3 regions of the Arthrobacter sp. PAMC25284 genome follow, and region 3 is predicted to be linked to each of the others. Evidence: riboswitches for the same ligand, from Rfam matches in the RefSeq annotation. Region 3 holds a riboswitch; each other region holds the start of a gene.
What was found. Region 3 has a riboswitch for S-adenosylmethionine ahead of KY499_RS17240 (aminotransferase class V-fold PLP-dependent enzyme). Riboswitches for the same ligand answer to the same signal wherever they lie in the genome.

Region 1 (6,213 bases), 1.5 Mb from region 3:
CTGGGCTGAAAACAGCCGGTTAAACAAAGTCCGGCCGCCGTTCAGGGGTGACAACTCTGGCACCCCTGAATGGCAGCCGAAATATGGGGGGCCCGGGCCTTAGATCGTAACGGCGCCCGAGGCCGTCTCGAATGTGACGGACAGGATTCCGGGGGTACCGTGCGGGGCGAGCCATTCCACGGCGACGTCTTCCAGGGGTTTTTCCACTGGTTCGCCGAGCCATTCGGTGACGCGCTCCGCAGAGCCGGCAATGGTGAGGCTGGACATCTTGACTTCGCTCGCATAGGCGTTGGACGGGTGCAGATCCGGATCGCCGTCCCATTTGAGCATGTACGGGACCTGCGGGTCGGCGATGAGGCCGAGGATGCCGATCTGCTTCCAGACGAGCTCGCGGCCGTCGGGGAACTTGCGGTTGCCCTTCACCGCGGCACGGCCCAGCCGTTGCTCGAAGGGCGCGAGGTCATCGACCTCGACACACCAGCCCATCCAGCCGCCGCCCGCTTCGGAGCGTGCCCGCACTGCCTGGCCAAACGGTGCCTTGTCCGACGCCGGGTGGTTCAGTACCTCAACGACTTCCAGGTACTTGTGGCCCGCGAGCGGGATGATCATGTTGCGGGTCCCGAAGCGGGGGTGTACTCCGCCCTTCACGGCTTCAACGCCGAGGGCAGACGCAATACGTTCGGTGGTGGCTGCCAAGCCATCGTGTTCACAGGCGTAAGAAACGTGATCCATGCGCATGCCTTCATCTTGGCACTTTGTGATGGGCCTCTCAGCTTAGGCGTACCTAACCGTGGTGGGATGTCATTCAGTAGCGGCCCAGGCCCAGCTCAGCGACATGTTCGTCACAAAGCTATTGGCGCCGCAGCACTGTACTTACACTGAAGCCAGGTCATGAGTGCCAGCATCCAGCCCCGGCTCGCTGGCCGGCAACCCTCACTCGCGGTGGGGTGCCCCGGGTGAGGACCTGGCTGTCCGGCGACCGCCGGAGGGCAAGCGCGGCGCCCGTGCCGTTCCGGATCGAGGCCCGGAACGGCCGTGCCCGATTCCGTCAGGAGCCAACAATGACCAATTCCTGGTCCTTCGAAACCCGCCAGATCCATGCCGGCCAGGAGCCGGACGCCACCGCCGGTGCGCGGGCCTTGCCGATTTACCAGACAACTTCGTTTGTCTTCCCGAGCGCGGAAAGCGCCGCCAACCGCTTCGCCCTCGCGGAACTGGCGCCCATCTATACCCGGATCGGCAACCCCACCCAGGACGCGGTGGAGCAGCGCGTGGCCAGCCTCGAAGGCGGCCTCGGAGCCCTGCTGTTGAGCTCTGGCCAGGCGGCCGAGACCTTCGCCATCCTGAACGTGGCCGAAGCCGGAGACCACATCGTGGCAAGTCCCAGCCTTTACGGCGGAACGTACAACCTGTTCGCCCACACCCTGAAAAAGTTCGGCATCAGCGTTACGTTTGTGGCCGATCCGGACAACCTCGAGCAGTGGCGCCAGGCTGTCCGGCCGAACACCAAACTGTTCTTCGGTGAGGTGGTCTCCAACCCCCGCCAGGACGTGCTGGACCTCGAGGGCATCTCGAAGGTTGCCCACGAGGCCGGGGTGCCGCTGATCGTCGACAACACCCTGTCAACACCCTTCCTCATCCGGCCAATCGAATGGGGAGCGGACATTGTGGTCCACTCCGCCACGAAGTACCTCGGCGGCCACGGCACCGCGATCGCCGGCGTGATCGTGGATTCCGGCAACTTCGACTTCGGCAAGGACCCGGAACGGTATCCCGGCTTCAACACCCCGGACCCCACCTACAACGGCATCGTGTACGCCCGGGACCTGGGCAAGGATGGCGCCCTCGGGGCCAACCTTTCCTATATCCTCAAGGCCAGGGTCCAGCTCCTCCGGGACCTCGGCTCGGCGGTCTCGCCGTTTAATGCGTTCCTTATTGCCCAGGGCATCGAGACGCTGAGCCTGCGGATGGAACGCCACGTAGCCAACGCCACCCGTGTTGCCGAATGGCTCGAAGCCAGGGACGACGTGGACTCCGTCGCCTACGCCGGACTGCCGTCCAGCCCCTGGTACGAGCGGGGCCGCACGTACGGGCCGAAGGGAACCGGTGCCGTGGTCAGCTTCACCATCGCCGGGGGAGCGGAGGCCGGCAAGAGTTTCGTCGATGCCCTCGAACTGCACTCCCATGTTGCCAACATCGGCGACGTGCGCTCGCTGGTCATCCATCCGGCGTCGACCACCCACAGCCAGCTCACCGCGGAACAGCAGGAGATCGCCGGCGTCAGCCCGGGACTCGTGCGCCTCTCCGTGGGACTGGAACACATTGATGACATCCTTTCTGATCTCGACGCCGGATTCCGGGCAGCGAAGACCGCGTAGGGCTACCGGCCTGCGCCGGATTTCCCCATCTTTGCGCCAACGACGCCGGCACCCGCCGATGTTTCGGGGCGGCCCGCCCGAACCGGCCCTCAAAGATGGGGAAATTCCTGCGGCCAGGTCCGGCTGTCATATGGAAGTCACATTCTTCGCCATTTCCCCGCCCTGTTTCGTACACTCATAAAAGGTCATGAGTGCCAGTGACAGCCCCGGCTTGCTGGCCGGCAACCCTCCTTTAGCGGCGGGGTGCCCCGGGTGAGGACCTGGCCTGCCGTTCAGTCGACGGCGGGCAAGCGCTAAGTGAGGTCCGCACATGACGATTTCCATCACCCGCAGTGGTGTCCCCGAAACCACACCGTCCCGCAACGCCGGGACATGCGCAGCGTCCGCACCGGCCCGGGTCGCGGACGTTCACCCTGCGCCCCCGGCCGGGGCGCCGGACGGGACCGTCCAGTACCTCCGGATCGGTGCCCTGGACCTCGAATGCGGCGTGACGCTCCCGGACGTGGTCCTCGGCTACGAAACATGGGGCACCCTTAACGCCGACGGCTCCAACGCCGTGCTGATCGAACACGCCCTCACCGGGGACACCCACGTCACGCGCGGCGCCAGCGAGGAGCCCGGCTGGTGGGAAGAACTCGCCGGCCCCGGTGCGCCCGTGGATACGGACCGGTACTTCGTGGTCTCCATCAACATCCTGGGCGGCTGCTACGGCTCCACGGGGCCCTCGACGCCGGCGCCGGACGGACAGCCCTGGGGATCCCGGTTCCCGCTGGTCACCCTGCGGGACACCACCGCGGCCGAGGCCAGGCTCGCTGACGCCCTGGGGATCGGGAGTTGGTACGCTGTCCTGGGCGGTTCGTTGGGCGGGGCACGTGCCCTCGAATGGGCCGTTACCTACCCGGAAAGGGTCCGGCACTGCGCCGTGATTTCAGTCGGCGCGAGCAGCACCGCCGAGCAGATCGCCTTTGCGCAGGCCCAGACCCTGGCGATCCGGCAGGATCCCAATTTCCGCGGCGGGAACTACTACGGCGGTCCGCAGCCGGAAGCCGGCCTCGCCCTGGCGCGCAGGATCGCGCACATCACGTACCGCTCCGCCGCCGAACTGGACGGACGGTTCGGCCGGAATCCCCAGGGGGCCGAAGCTCCGCTGGAAGCCGGATCGGTGGCCGGGCGGGGGCGCTACCAGGTGGAGAGCTACCTGGACCACCAAGGGAGCAAGCTGGTCCGGCGCTTCGACGCCAACAGCTACATCGCCATCACCGAAGCGCTGATGAGCCACGACGTATGCCGGGGGCGCGGGGCCCTTAGCGCATCCCTGGCGGCGGCCACAGCGAAGTTCCTGATCGCAGCCGTGGAGTCCGACCGGCTGTACTTCCCTGCCCAGTCCCTGGAACTGGCCGAGGCGCTGCCCGGTGGCGCCGTCCTGCACATGATCGACTCGCCCATCGGACACGACGGATTCCTGACCGAAATCGGCCAGCTCAGCGGGCAGTTACGCAGCCACTTCTTCGGCTAGCCCCGGCTGGTCTGTGCATATTTGCAGATGCGCCCTGCGCTAATGGCCGTTGAGACCAGGGCTGGAGCCGGACATACTCATGGGTAATGATGCCGTGTGCGCCATGTCACACGCATCCGAGTCCATTGGTTCAAACGGTGTCGAAGAAGACGCCAGAGGAGTTCCCATGAGTGTTGGTAATCCCGCCGCGAGGCGCCCCGCGCAGACTGATCCGGAGTCCTCCGGACTAAAGAAGGTAGTAGCGGCCTCGATGGCCGGCACCGTCGTTGAATGGTACGAATTCTTCCTGTACGCCTCCGCGGCCACCCTGGTCTTTGGCAAGGTCTTCTTCCCCAATTCCGGTACGGAGCTGGACGGCATCATCGCCGCGTTCCTGACCTACGCCGTCGGCTTCGTGGCCCGCCCGATCGGCGGCATCGTCTTCGGCCACTTCGGCGATAAGTTCGGCCGCAAACAACTGCTGCAGTTGAGCATCATCCTCGTCGGCGTCTCCACCTTCCTGATGGGCTGCCTGCCGACCTTCGCCCAGATCGGCTACTGGGCCCCGGCCCTGCTGGTCTTCCTCCGCTTCGCCCAGGGCTTCGCTGTCGGCGGCGAATGGGGTGGCGCCGTCCTTCTGGTCGCCGAGCACAGCCCGAGCAAGTCCCGCGGCTTCTGGTCCAGCTGGCCGCAGTCCGCGGTGCCGCTGGGCAACCTGCTCGCCACCGGCGTCCTGTTCACCCTGTCCTCCACCCTGGCGCCCGCGGAATTCCTCGGCTGGGGCTGGCGGGTTGCCTTCTGGCTCTCTGCCGTCATCGTTCTGGTCGGCTACTACATCCGCACCAAGGTCAGCGACGCCCCCATCTTCCTCGAAGCACAGAAGGAAGTGACCCTGGAAAAGAAGGGGTACGGCGTCGCCGAAGTGTTCCGCCGCTACCCGCGGGGCGTTTTCACCGCCATGGGGCCTGCGCTTCGCGGAGAACATCCTGTACTACCTCGTGGTTACGTTCTCCATCACCTACCTCAAGGTCATCGTGCAGACGGACACCTCACGGATCCTGCTGCTCCTGCTCGTGGCGCACTTCATCCACTTCTGCGCGGTCCCGCTGGTCGGCCGGCTCTCCGACGCGTTCGGACGCAAACCGGTCTACGCGGCCGGCGCGATTCTCGGCGGCACCTGGGGCTTCTTCGCCTTCCCGATGATGGACACCGGGAACGACCTCATTATTCTTGCCGCGATTACGATCGGCCTGATGTTCCACGCCCTCATGTACGCCGGTCAGCCCTCGATCATGGCCGAGATGTTCCCGACCCGTATGCGCTACTCCGGTGTCTCCCTGGGCTACCAGGTGACCTCGATCGTTGCCGGTTCGATGGCTCCGATCATCGCAGCATCCCTGCTGGGCCAGTTCAAGTCCTCCGTCCCGGTAGCCCTGTACCTGCTCGGGGCGTGCATCGTGACCCTGGTTGCGGTGTACTTCCTCAAGGAGACCAAGGGGATTTCCCTGCACGACGTCGACGCAGCCGACGCCCGCGGGACCGCCGATCTGCTCGCAGCCGCCAAGCGATAAGGCCGCGTTTCCTGCCACCAGCAAGGACATAACGCTGCGCAATAAGCGCCAAAACGACAGCCGCCCCCGCCCGGACCATCCGGACGGGGGCGGCTGTCGTCTGCCGCAGTCTCGCGCCCTAACCGCCGAGGTCTTCCCCGCGGTCCTGGATTTCGCTGCGGAGCGAGGCGAGCACGGCCTGGACGGCGGCCGAGCGCAGCGATTCGGCACGCGCCACCGCCCAGATGGGGAGCTGGCGCTGGAAGTCATGGGGCAGTACCGGCAGGAGCCCGGTCCTGCGTGTCACCATAAAGTTCGGCAGCAGTCCGATGCCGGCACCGCGGCGCACAGCCTCGACCTGGGCGAAGATGCTCGTCGCCTGGAAACTGGACCGGGGGACCGGCAACTGGGTGGACCGGTGGCCCAGTTCCTCCACTTTGAGCGCGGACTCCACGTACGAGACGAAGCCGTGCTGCCGGACATCATCCAGGGTCTCAGGAAGCCCGTGATCCCTGGCGTACGAGGGGCTCGCGTACAGCCGCAGGAAATAGTTGCTCAGAAAAATTGGCTGGGCGTTGCCGGGTTCGAGGTTGCCGACCACCACTTCCAGGTCCACCCCGGACCGGTTTCTGCTGACCTTGCGGGTGTCGCTGAGCAGTTCGACGTTGAGCAGGGGGTGCGCACGCTGCAGGCGCACGAGGGCCGGGGCCACGAACTCGGCGCCAAAACCGTCGGGAGTGCTGATCCGGACGACGCCGGAGAGCGTGTCGCCGCTGTGGCTGAGCCGCCC
Region 2 (6,213 bases), 930 kb from region 3:
CTGACCAGCATCGGGGTCGAGTGCACGTGGCTCAACGTGAACGACCTCCGGATCCGCCGGCCCGCAAAACTGAACCTCGACGCCATGGATGTCGAGGCCGCCCGGCGGACCCGCAGCGTCATCATGCTGCTGGGGCCACTGCTGGATGAATCCGCGGGGTACCGGCTCCCCTACGCGGGCGGCTGCGACCTCGGCACCCGAACGGTCGAGCCACACATGCAGGCGCTGCGCCAGTTTGGTCTCAGCGTTGAGGCCACGGCCGGCTTCTACGCGGTACAGGCTCCTCCGGCGGACGGTAAGGACCGGTCCTTCGTGCTCAGCGAACGCGGCGACACCGTCACCGAAAACGCCATCATGGCTGCCGCGCACCGCAGCGGCACCACCATCATCCGCAACGCCAGCCCCAACTACATGGTGCAGGACCTCTGTTTCTACCTGCAGATGCTCGGCGTGAAGATCGACGGCGTAGGCACCACGACGCTGCGGATCGTCGGCAACCCCGCCGCCGACGTCGACGTCGAATACTTCCCCTCAGAAGACCCGATTGAGGCGATGAGCCTGATCACAGCCGGGATCGTGACGAACTCCGAGGTCACCGTCCGCCGTGTCCCGATCGAGTTCATGGAAATCGAGCTCGCGACACTGGAACAGATGGGCCAGCAGCTCGAGGTCTCCGGCGAGTACTTTGCCCGGAACGGCCGGACCCGGCTGGTGGACGTCACCACCCGGCCCTCGGAGCTGCGCGCCCCGGAAGACAAAATCCACCCCATGCCGTTCCCCGGGCTGAACATCGACAACCTGCCGTTCTTTGCGGTCATCGCGGCCAATGCAGAGGGCCAGACCATGATCCACGACTGGGTCTACGAGAACCGTGCCATCTACCTGACAGAACTGAACAAGCTGGGCGCCCGTGTGCAGCTGCTCGACCCGCACCGCATCTACGTCAACGGACCCACCAGGTGGCGGGCCGCCGAAGTGGGCTGCCCGCCCGCGCTCCGCCCGGCGGCCTGCCTGCTGCTGGCCATGCTCGCCGCGCGGGGGGTCTCGGAACTGCGCAATATCTATGTGATCGAGCGCGGCTATGAGGATCTGGCCGAGCGGCTCAACACCATCGGCGCGAAAATCGAGTACTTCCAGGACTAGCCTTCCTCTGAAAGACCAACGCGGGGGCACTGTTCGCCCATCCGGGGCCGCCGGACGGGCGAAAAGTGGCTCCGCGTTGGTCCGCGCCATCTGTTGCATACACGTCCGCACGGGCAAAATAGGATCATGCGCACTTTCGGCGTTGAGGAAGAACTCCTGATTGTCGACGAGGCGACTGGTTCCCCGCTGGCTCTTGCTGCGGCCCTGATGGCACAGCTGAGCCCCGACGGCGCCGCCTGCCCGGACGAACCCGGCTTCAGCTATGAGCTCAAGCTCGAACAAATCGAAACCCAGACGGCGCCGTGCCGGGATTACGCCGGGCTGCTCCGGGCAATCCGGCTGGACCGGGACCTCGCGGACCGCGCCGCCCGGACCCACGGGGCCCGGGTTGCCGCCCTGGCAACGTCGCCGCACGCGCCGGTGACCCATATGACGCCCAAACCGCGCTACACCGCCATGGAAAACCGCTTCGGGCTCACCGTGCGGGACCAGCTGACCTGCGGCCTGCACGTGCACACCCTCGTGGAGTCCCCGCACGAGGGAGTGGCCGTGATGGACCGGATCCGCGACAAGCTGGCCGTCCTGGTGGCACTCAGCGCGAACTCGCCCTACTGGAACGGCACGGAGACCGGGTTCGACAGCTACCGCACACAGGTCTGGAACCGTTGGCCCGGCGCCGGACCGTCGATGATTTTCGGAAGTCTGTCTGTCTATCGCCGGGTTGTGAACCGGCTGCTGGAGACCGGAGTGCTGTTCGACGAGGGGATGGTCTACTTTGACGCCCGTCTGTGCCGGCACCATCCCACCGTTGAGGTCAGGGTGGCGGATGTGTGTCTGCTTGCCGAAGACGCGGCGCTGATTGCCGTGCTGGTCCGCGCGCTCGTGGAATCGGCCAGCCGGGACTGGCGCGACGGCGTTGAACCGGCCCCGGTCCCCACTGTGCTGTTGCGGATGGCTGCCTGGCAGGCCAGTAACTTCGGCGTGCGCACGGAGTTGCTGGATTTCGGCAGCTTCAGGCCCGCACCTGCCCGCGACGTAGTGGATGCGCTGGTGGACTACCTTGCCCCGGTGCTCCAGGAACAGGGCGAACTCGGGCTGGTGGACGCGGGCATCCGGCGGATCATGGAGCGCGGCACCGGGTCGCAACAGCAACGCCGCCTGTTCGCCGAGGCCGGGCTGCCCGGCGTCGTGGACCACGCGGTCAGGGCGACGTCGTTGTCCCCTGACGAAGTGCCATTCGCCGGATAGCTCCCGGGGACGGCCCGCGGACGACGGCCGGGGCCGGGGCGGTTAGACCTGCTTCAGGGCCTGACCCAGGTCACGCATCAGGTCTTCGACGTCTTCCAGACCCACGGACAGCCGCACCACTCCGTCGCTCAGCCCGATTGCGGCGCGTCCCTCCGGACCCATGGCCCGGTGCGTTGTGGTGGCCGGGTGCGTAATCAGGGATTTCGAATCGCCCAGGTTGTTGGAGATGTCGATGATCCGCAGCCCGTCCAGCAACGCGAAGGCGGCTTCCTTCGCGGACCGCCCGGGCGTCGGGGCGAGCTCCAGCGTCAACACGGTCCCGCCGGCCTTCATCTGCCGCGCCGCCAGCTCGTGCTGCGGGTGGGATGCCAGCAACGGGTACTTGACCCAGCCCACCGCCGGTTGCCCTTCAAGCCAGGCGGCGAGACGCAGTGCCGAGGCCGAGGCGTGGTTCACCCGCAGCGCCATGGTCTCCAGCCCCTTGGTCAGCACCCAGGCGTTGAAAGCGGACAACGCCGGGCCGGTATGCCGCATCAGCTGCTTGACCGGGCCGTCGATGAACTCCTTCGTTCCCAGGATGGCGCCGCCCAGAACACGGCCTTGACCGTCAATGTGCTTGGTGCCGGAGTAGACAACCACGTCCGCGCCCAAATCACCGCAGCGCTGCAGCAGCGGTGTGGCGAAGACGTTGTCCACCACCACGGTGGCGCCGGCGGCATGCGCGAGGGCGCTCACCGCGGCAATGTCGACGATTTCCTGCATGGGGTTTGATGGGGACTCGAAGAACACGGCCGTCGTCGGCTCCGACAGCGCCACCCGCCACTGCTCCAGATCCGGTCCGTCCACGAAGACAGTCTCGACGCCCCAGCGAGGCAGAACCTCACTGAGGATCACGAAGCAGGAACCGAAGAGGGAGCGTGCGGCGACCACCCGGTCGCCGGCTGCCAGCAGGGCGCCGAGGGCGGTGAAGACCGCGGACATGCCGGATGCCGTCGCGAAGCATGCCTCTGTTCCCTCGATCAGCCGGAGTCGCTCCTGGAAGGTCGCCACCGACGGGTTGCCGTAGCGCGAGTAGACAAACCGCTCGTCTTCGCCGGTGAAGGCCCGTTCGGCGGCTGCGGCGGATTCGTAGACGAACCCGGAATTGAGGAACACCGGCTCAGTGGTCTCCTGGAAGCCGCTGCGGTCAAGACCGCCGCGTACGGCCTGGGTCTCCGGTCCCCACCCTGCGGCGTCGGGATTGAAACCCACTTAGTTTTCTCCGAGATTGGTGGGCAGGCCGCGGTTCTTCCAGCCGTTGACGGTCCGCTCGCCGAGGTGGTCGGGTTCGCCTTCGAAGCCTTCCAGGACGTTGTACGCGGTGAACCCGGCTTCAGTGGCGGCAATGGCGGCGGCAATGGAGCGGGCGCCGGAGCGGCACAGGAAGATGAGTTCCACCGCGTCGTCCTCCGGCGCCTGCAACTTCAACTGCTCGATAAACCGCGGGTTGGCGTAGCCGCCGGCAAGATTCCACTGGATGAACAGTGGATCGTTCTCGGTGGCCTTGGTGTCCGGTATACCAATGTGGGCCCATTCGCCTTCTGTGCGCACGTCGACCAGAACGGCGCCGGCCTCCAGCTTGGCCCAGGCTTCCGGCGGGGTGAGGTCTCCTGCGTAGCTCACGCGTGCCCCTCAAATGCTTCCTCGTAGTCGGCAGCGTCGCTGTCGAGGTCCTCGACGGCGTTCGCGACGGCTGCGTCCGCGGACGCAATCGCCGTGGGCAGGATGACGGCCTGCGCCACGATCACGGTGCTGCCGTTAAACGTGACGGCGGGGTTGCCGTGAAGCACGTACCCTTCGGCCAGGGCGGCCGAGACGCGCTCGCAGAAGGAACGGTCATCGGGGCCGGTGAACAGCCGGTAGGCCAGTTTTTCCTCGGGGGAGGCCTGCGGGGCCGCCTGGACGGATGCGTCGGGCATTAGGGATCTCCTTCATTCACGCTTGCAGCTCGAGTGGTCGATATGCCGAGTATTCACCTGAGGCACCCCGCCGCGAAAGGGAGGGTTGCCGACCGGCCAGTCAGGGCTTGGCACCGGTTCTCATTACTCCCAACGAACGTAACACTTACGACGTCGGCCCGCACTGCCGCCGTCGTCATTTTCTGTCACGGATGCCGGGAACCGGGCCCGGCGCAACCGGGAGTTCCAAGTAGTGGCCACTCGTGTTATCCGGGACGGCGGCCACTTTACTGGAAGGACAAAGCCAGCAACATCGCCGCTCAAGTCTCAGAACTTGGGTCTCAGAACTTAGGTCTCATATAACTGTGAATCGCTGCCGCCGGGGGGACCGGCGTCAGCGGCCCGCAACGGAAGGGGAAGCCGTGCGTCCACACATCCTGGTTACCGGACTTGGCAGCGCCGCCGGGCGGAGCATCGCAACCCAGCTTTCGGCCCGGGGACTCCCGGTTCTCGGCGCCGACTCCTGCCAGGTGCCGGGTATCGCGGGTACCGAGGCGGTGGTGCTTCCGCCGGCATCGGATCCGGACTGGGTCCCGGCTCTGCGCCGGCTCGTTGATGCCAGGAACCTCAATGTGGTTATCCCGACGCGCACCGAGGAGTTGCCGCACCTGGCGGCCGCCCGTGCCGCGTTCAGCGACGGCGTCCGGCTGATCGTGTCCGATCCCGGCCCGGTGGCCCTCGCCAACGATCGCCTCCTGACCGCTTGGACGCTGCAGGCAGAGGGGATCGCGGTCCCGCGGTTCGGTGTGCCCAGCGACTTCGCGGCCGCACCGGCGTCCCTCGCAGCGATGGGCGGTTCCGTCGTCGTGAGGCCGAGGGTCCCCCGCGGCGAGAACGGCGCCGTAGTCCTGCCCGGGGCCGGGCCGGTGGACTGGGCGCAGCAGCCGGAGGGCCGGATCGTCCAGGAGTTCATCCCGGGGGCAGGATATGTCGCACTGGTCTTCGGGACCCGGACGCAGAACGCGATGGCGCCCCACGTGGTAGTCGTGGATCAGCCTGTCCGGGCCGGCCTGGGCGCCGGGACCGACACCGGTGCTGCGTCCGCTGTGGGCCGGAGGGTCGCGACCGGCGCCGCCGCGGATGTGGCCCCGCTGGCCATGGCCGCCGTCCATGCCGTCGGGCTGACGGGGCCGGTCGAGGTTGACATCCGCCGCAGGGCCGATGGCACCCCGGTGGTCCTGGGCCTGCGGGCACGGTTTGGTGCCAGCAGCGCCGCAGCCCCCGAACTCCTCGACGCGGTCCTGGCGGCGTTCCTGCTTCCGTCCTTCAACCCGGCCTCGTTCCGGCGGCGCCCGTCAGCGTACGCAGGAGCCGTGCGCTCAGCCTGAGGTGGCACTTTCCGGCACGCCGGCTGGATCCCCGCCTATCCGATCGTCGCGTAGAGGGCGTTGAGCTCCGCCGTGAGCTGTGCCCGCCGTTCCCGGGTCCCGATTTCATGGCCGTCGATGTGGTTCACCGGGGCCAGGAGCCGGATGCTGGAGATCAGCCACACGGCATCGGCGTCGAGCAGATCCTGCGGCTCCAGCGGCCCGTACCCCAGCTCCCAGCCGGCGGCCTTCGCTGCCGTGAAGAGGGCGCCCTGGGAGGTACCGGGCAGGATGCCGCTGTCCTGTTGCGGCGTGATCAGCCGACGGACCGTCCGGACCCCGCCGGCGCCGTCGTCCGAGGTTTCCAAATGCGCCAGCAGCACGGTCGACGTCGGCCCTTCAAGGACCCGTCCGTCCGCTGAGGTGAAGATGACGTCGTCGGCACCCTGCCGGTGCGCGTACCGCAGGGCGGCCATGTTCACGGCATAGGACAGTGTTTTGGCCCCGAGCAGCAGCCA
Region 3 (6,213 bases):
TGGTGACCACACGGCGGGTCATCAGCGGGATCCTGACCTTGAGCAGGCCCTGCATGATGGTGCCGCCCGCGTAACAGCCCACGGAGGTGGAGGCGAGGCCTGAGGCCAGCAGGCCGACGGCGAAGATGACGCCCACCACGGGGCCCAGGCTCGCCGTGATGGCGGCGTGGGCGCCCTCGATGGTGTCGGTGCCTTCGGCGCCTCCCAGGGTGGAGGCGGCCAGCAGGAGCATCCCGACGTTGACCAGTCCGGCAATCGCCAGCGCCGCCACGACATCCCAGCGCGTCGCTCTGACCAGCCGTGCCATCGCGGGGGCCGGCACATGGAGGTGTGGGTCCGGACGGTGCCGGTCCCGGGAAAGTGCGGAATGGACGTAGATGGCGTGCGGCATCACAGTGGCGCCGAGCATGCTGGCGGCCAGCAGGACGGTGTCCGGGCCCCTGGAAACCGGGGATTAGTCCGGCGGCAATCCCGGCCGGATCGGGCGGGCTGATGAACAGCCCGGCGAGAAACCCGATGGTGATGATGCCGAGCAGGAACATAATGACGAATTCGAAAGGCCGTTGCCGGTTCTTACGCTGCACCGCGAGCAGGATCATGGACACAATGCCAACGATCACCGCGCCAAGGGGAAGGGGCAGTCCAAAGAGCAGATACAGCGCGATCGCGCCGCCCACAACTTCGGCGAGGTCGGTGGCTGCAGCCACGATTTCGGCCTGCACCCAGAAGGCCCGCCGCCAGAACGTTCCGAGGCGATCCCCGAGGAGCTCCGGCAGGCTCCTGCCGGTCACGATCCCCAGTTTGGCGGACTGGTACTGGATCAGCACGGCCATCACGTTGGCCACCACGAGCACCCAGACCAGAAGGTAGCCGTACTGGGCGCCGGCGGTGAGGTTGGCGGCGACGTTGCCGGGGTCCACGTAGGCGATTGAGGCCACGAAGGCAGGTCCCAGGAGCCCGATCAGTGCGGTGCGGGCCGGGCGCCGCCGGTCGGCGTCCGGCCCCACGGGTTTTATGCCGTGTCCTGAGCTGTCCAGCACGGTGGAACTCCTGGGAATCAGCGCGGCTGCGGCGGCGCGCGGTCGGACGGCACGGAACAGCGCCTGGCGGAAAAGTTTCACGCACCTACAAGAGGTAATGAGGGATACCGAAAGACTAGGGCGGATGACGGAGCCGCGCAATCCGTCCGCGAATCAGGCTTTGATGGCCCGCCAGGTCTGCGTCAGGTAAGGAAGCCGGAGGCCCGCGCCCCGCGGATGGCCGAGGTGCTCGTGCAGATACCAGTCAAGATTGCCCATCACCTTGGCCCGGGTGGCCTCTGTTGCTGCCAGATAGTAGCTCCGGGACTTGGTGAGCTCCTTGATGTCCTCCGGAGTTACCGGATCTTCCCAGCGGCTCAGACGGCTCTCCAACGCGGTGAACTCCGGGCCCACGGCGGGTTTGAAGTGTGGCTTGTGGACGTCGCCGGCGTGCATGATGCGGGAGAGCCGGTGCACCCAGGGCACGGAGGTGTCCAGCTGGTTCCAGATCAGCCCGAGCACGCCGTGCGGCCGTAAGATCCGGGCGATCTCGGCGCTGGCCTGCTGCGGGTCGCACCAGTGCCAGGCCTGGGCCACCGTGACGAGGTCAAATGCTGTGGAGTCGAGCCCCGTGTGCTCCGCGGATCCCTCGACGGCGCTCACCCCGGGCAGGGCCCGGCGGAGCTGGTCCAGCATGTCCGGGGACGGATCGACGGCGACCGTGCGGAGTCCGCTTGCCACGAGCAGGGCGGTGAATTTTCCGGTTCCCGCGCCGACGTCGGCGGCGTCAGCCGCCTTGGCCGGAATCAGCCAGTGCGCAGACTCTGCGGGATAGCCCGGCCGGACGCGGTCATAGTGTTCTCCGCCGTCCTGGAAGCTCTGGCCGAGCTCCCGGCGTCGCTCCTGGTAGAGCTTGGGGCCGCCGCGTGCCACGTGCGATCTCCTTCGGAAGGTCCTGACTGTTTCGGATACCTTTCGAATTTACCGTACGAATACGGCAGCTCGTTTACCCCGTCCCGCCGTCGGGGCCCGGATGCAGGGGACTGGTCCGGAGCGCCCGGCACCCGCGCCTAGTCACCGGTGCAGGGTGCCGCGCCCGCCGTACCTGGGGTGTTGGGCGCCCAGTGCGGGTAGATGCGGGTGTCGTTGGCGGGCACCCAGCGGCCCGCGTCGACGACGTAGTCCCAGCCGGGCCCCGTTCGCAAAAGCTCTTCGATGCCGGCGAGCAGCCGCTGTGCGTCCTCGAGCCGTGAGCCGAGGCCGAAACTGGCGCGCAGGGAGCCGGCGGGCAAGCCGAGGCGCTTGAGCAGCGGGTGGGCGCAGAAGCGGCCGTCGCGCAGGCCGATGCCGTGCTCGGCGGCCAGGTAGGCGGCGACCAGGCCGGCGTCGTAGCCTTTGAGGGAGAAATTGACGACGCCGATGCTGCCGGGCCCGGCGTCTTCCGCCGGGCGGTCCGCTGCAGCGGTGTCCGCGAAGATCCGGTGTACGGTGACGCCGTCGATCCGCTGGAGCCCGTCGACGAGGTAGGAGCGGATGGCGTCTTCGTGGGCCTGCCAGTCCTTTTCGTCCAGGGCGGCGATGACTTGGGTGGCCCGGGCCAGCGTCGCTGCGCCGAGGACGTTCGGGGAGCCGCCTTCGTGCCGTGCCGGGCCGGTGGTCCACGTGACGGAGTCGAGTCGTGCGTCGCGGACGGCGCCGCCGCCGGCCAGGTGCGGGGTTCCGGCGTCGAGCCAGTCCGGCCGCCCCACCAGCACTCCGGCGCCGAAGGGCGCATACAGTTTGTGCCCGGAGAAGGCGACGTAGTCGACGTCGTCCGCGCTGATGTTGATCCGGCGGTGCGCGGCCAGTTGGGCTGCGTCGACGACGATTCGGGCGCCGTACTCGTGGGCCAACGCGGCCAGGGTGTCGATCGGCAGGATCTCGCCGGTGACGTTGGAGGCTCCGGTCACGGCCAGCAGGGCGACATTGCCCAGGGCGAGTTCGGCGCGCAGCCGGTTCAGAGTGCCCGCGAGGGTCGGCGCCGCCACAATGCTGCGGTGCGGCACACCCTGCCACGGCAGCAGGTTGGCGTGGTGCTCGATATCGAGGTAGAGCACGTCGCCGCTGTGCTGGCCATCCTTCAGCGGCAGGCAGCCGGCCAGCAGGTTCAGGGAGTCGGTGGTGTTGCGGGTGAAGATCACCGAGTCGTCAGCCCGGCCGCCGACGAAGTCCCGGACAATGGTGCGGGCGTTTTCGTAGACCGAGGTGCTGATCTGGGAGGCGTACCCGGCGCCGCGGTGGACACTGGCGTAGTACGGCAGGATCTCGTTCAGGTAGGCGGAGACCACGGAAAGCGCCGGGGCCGAGGCGCCGTAGTCCAGATTGGCGTACCGGACGTGGCCACCGTGGATCAGCGGGGTCCGGATCTCCGCCCCGGTGACGGCGGCGAGCGGGTGGCGTCCGGCGGCGAATCGTGCGTCGGACAGGCCGGGGATGGTGACGGGAAAAGTGGCAGTTGTCATGGGACCTCGCTCAAAAAAGGACCCCTCACACCGGGGATCCGCGCTTGCCAGGTCCGCTCCGGACCGGCCAGGTCGTCACCCGGGGCACCCCACCGCGAATGGAGGGTTGCCGGCCAGCAAACCGGGGTTTAGCGCTGGCACTCGTGACCTGATTCGAGCGTAAGGCATCCCCGCGGCGGAGGAAAACAGCCGCATTCAATGTGAAGCGGTTTATTACGCGGTGCGGTCAATCGGTCTGCAAATCGAAGAAACGGCGCCTGACTCCCCGGTGCGGGGGAGTCAGGCGCCGTTTCTTCGGTTTTGGCGGCATTCCGGAGGTCTTGCTAGAGCAGGTCGTCCAGGTCGTCCAGGCCCGGATTGAGGCGCTTGAGGACCTCCGAGTGGAGGATCGAGTTGGTCGCGAGGGCGTTGCCGCCGAACGGGCCGTCTACACCCTCCAGGGACGTGAACCGGCCGCCGGCCTCGGTCACGATCGGGACCAGGGCGGCCATGTCGTAGAGGTTGAGCTCAGGTTCGCAGGCAATGTCCACAGCGCCTTCGGCGACCAGGCAGTAAGACCAGAAATCGCCGTAGGCGCGGGTCCGCCAGACCTCCTCGGTCAGGCCGATGAACTCATCCAGGTTGCCGCGCTCCTTCCAGCCCGACAGGCTGGAATACGACAGCGACGCGTCGGAGAGCTCTGAGATGTTGGAGACTTTCAGCCGGGTCGCGGCGGCCAGTGAACGGCCGGTGTAGGCGCCGGAGCCCTTCGCGGCCCACCAGCGTTTCCCCAGGGCCGGGGCGCTGACGACGCCGACCACCGGTTCGCCCTCATCAACGAGGGCGATCAGGGTCGCCCAGACCGGGACGCCGCGGACAAAGTTCTTGGTGCCGTCGATCGGGTCGATGATCCAGCGGCGGGAACCGTGGCCGGAACTGCCGAACTCTTCGCCGAGGACGGCGTCGCGCGGGCGGGACCGGGACAGCTGCCCGCGGATGGCTTCCTCCGCAGACTTGTCGGCGTCCGTGACCGGGGTGAGGTCGGGCTTCGTTTCGATCCGCAGGTCGAGGGCCTTGAAACGGCTCATCGTCTGGTCGTCGACGGAATCTGCCAGCACGTGGGCAAGTCGCAGGTCATCGTTGTAGCTCGAAGCGGGTTGACTCATGGTTCTAAACTACCGCCAAAGCAGGCCCGTCTGCGGCAGGCCGGGCTTGGTGGCGCGGAACGACCGGCCGCCGGACTGCCGGCCTGCCTAGGAGACGATGCCGAGTTCCTTGGCGTCCTGTGCTTCCATCCGCGGATCGGTGCCCAACAGGCGGCGCAGGGAAGCGAGCCGGGCCGGTCCCGAGGGGCCTGCCTGTCCGGCAGCCACCCAGGCGTCCACACCGCAGTTGACGGCGTCGGAATTGTGTTTGCAGCCCCGCTCGCAGTCATCCGTCCCCGGCTCAAGGTCCGGGAAGGAGCGAAGGATCCGGTCCGGGTCCACATGCGCCAGGCCAAAGGACCGGATGCCGGGGGTGTCGATGATCCAGCTGCCGGCCGGTGCGTCGTTGACTTTAAGTGCCAGGGCCGACGAGGAGGTGTGCCGGCCGCGCCCGGTAACGGCGTTGACGCCGCCGGTGGCGCGTTCGGCGCCGGTCAGGGCGTTCACCATGGTGGACTTCCCGACGCCGGAATGGCCGAGCATCACGGTGACCTTGCCGTCGAGGTGGCCGCGCAACTGGGACACTGCGTCGCGGTCCAGCCGGGCGGAGAGCCCGTCGTCCGAGCGGGCATCGATCCCGGACGCAGCCGAGTCCGCGGTCCGGCTGATGATGACCGGAAAATCGAGGTGCTGGTAATTGGACAACAGCTCCGCAGGATCCTTGACGTCGGCCTTGGTCACCAGCAGCAGCGGCGAAATGCCGGCGTCGTAGGCGGCTACCAGGGCGCGGTCGATAAAGCCGGTGCGTGGCTCCGGGTTGGCGGCGGCGACCACGATCACCAGGGTGTCCGCGTTGGCGACCACGGCGCGTTCGATCGGATCGGTGTCGTCCGCGCTGCGCCGCAGGAGCGTCTTGCGGTCCTGGATCTTCACGAGCCGGGCAAGGGTGTCCGGTTCGCCGCTCACATCCCCGACCAGCGAGACAAAATCGCCGGCGACGACGGGATTGCGGCGCAGTTCCCGGGCCCGGGCAGCGATGATCTTGCGTTCGTCAGCGGTGCCTTCGCCCACCACTGCGGTGTACCGGCCCCGGTCCACGGTGATGATGCGCCCGGTCTGGGCGTCGTCGTAGCTGGGCCGGTCCTTTGTGCGCGGGCGCGTGCCCTTCTTATTCGGCCGGATCCGGACGTCGGACTCGTCCCACGAGTCAGTGCTGCGCGCCATGGGTGTTGTCCTTCCCGGCCGCGGGGGAGTCCGTGGAGGCTCCGGCGGACCCGGTGCGGTCTCCGGCGGATCCCTGTTCCAGCATGGCGGACCACATCTGTGGAAAGTCCGGCATGGTCTTGGCCGTGGTCCCGATGTCCTCGACCTCGACGCCGGGTACCGCGAGGCCCAGGATGGCGCCTGCGGTGGCCATCCGGTGGTCCGCGTAGCTGTGCACAACGCCGCCGTGGAGGGCGGCGGGACGGATGATGAGGCCGTCGGAGGTTTCTTCCGCGTCGCCGCCGAGGCGGTTGATCTCCGCCACCAGGGCCGCGAGCCGGTCCGTTTCGTGGCCGCGGAGGTGCG

Region 1: linked by a shared signal. The riboswitch ahead of KY499_RS06235 (homoserine O-acetyltransferase) and the one ahead of KY499_RS17240 (aminotransferase class V-fold PLP-dependent enzyme) in region 3 are both predicted to bind S-adenosylmethionine.
Region 2: linked by a shared signal. The riboswitch ahead of KY499_RS12910 (DUF1737 domain-containing protein) and the one ahead of KY499_RS17240 (aminotransferase class V-fold PLP-dependent enzyme) in region 3 are both predicted to bind S-adenosylmethionine.

The regions. Positions count from the first base shown of each region.
Region 1 is NZ_CP080382.1:1,316,282-1,322,494, reverse strand. It holds partial or broken gene KY499_RS06250 (CPBP family intramembrane glutamic endopeptidase) at 1-9, shown strand, start outside; gene KY499_RS06245 (VOC family protein) at 100-738, opposite strand; SAM riboswitch class IV at 888-1,002, shown strand; gene KY499_RS06240 (bifunctional o-acetylhomoserine/o-acetylserine sulfhydrylase) at 1,062-2,378, shown strand; SAM riboswitch class IV at 2,562-2,677, shown strand; gene KY499_RS06235 (homoserine O-acetyltransferase) at 2,689-3,894, shown strand; partial or broken gene KY499_RS06230 (MFS transporter) at 4,061-5,444, shown strand; gene KY499_RS06225 (LysR family transcriptional regulator) at 5,563-6,213, opposite strand, start outside.
Region 2 is NZ_CP080382.1:2,792,070-2,798,282, forward strand. It holds gene KY499_RS12890 (UDP-N-acetylglucosamine 1-carboxyvinyltransferase) at 1-1,143, shown strand, start outside; gene KY499_RS12895 (glutamate--cysteine ligase) at 1,270-2,391, shown strand; gene KY499_RS12900 (O-succinylhomoserine sulfhydrylase) at 2,434-3,642, opposite strand; gene KY499_RS12905 (rhodanese-like domain-containing protein) at 3,643-4,053, opposite strand; gene KY499_RS12910 (DUF1737 domain-containing protein) at 4,050-4,349, opposite strand; SAM riboswitch class IV at 4,363-4,477, opposite strand; gene KY499_RS12915 (hypothetical protein) at 4,751-5,716, shown strand; gene KY499_RS12920 (aminodeoxychorismate lyase) at 5,752-6,213, opposite strand, start outside.
Region 3 is NZ_CP080382.1:3,724,015-3,730,227, forward strand. It holds partial or broken gene KY499_RS17230 (Nramp family divalent metal transporter) at 1-1,016, opposite strand, end outside; gene KY499_RS17235 (class I SAM-dependent methyltransferase) at 1,194-1,952, opposite strand; gene KY499_RS17240 (aminotransferase class V-fold PLP-dependent enzyme) at 2,090-3,520, opposite strand; SAM riboswitch class IV at 3,556-3,669, opposite strand; gene hisN (histidinol-phosphatase) at 3,844-4,665, opposite strand; gene KY499_RS17250 (ribosome small subunit-dependent GTPase A) at 4,753-5,868, opposite strand; gene aroA (3-phosphoshikimate 1-carboxyvinyltransferase) at 5,852-6,213, opposite strand, start outside.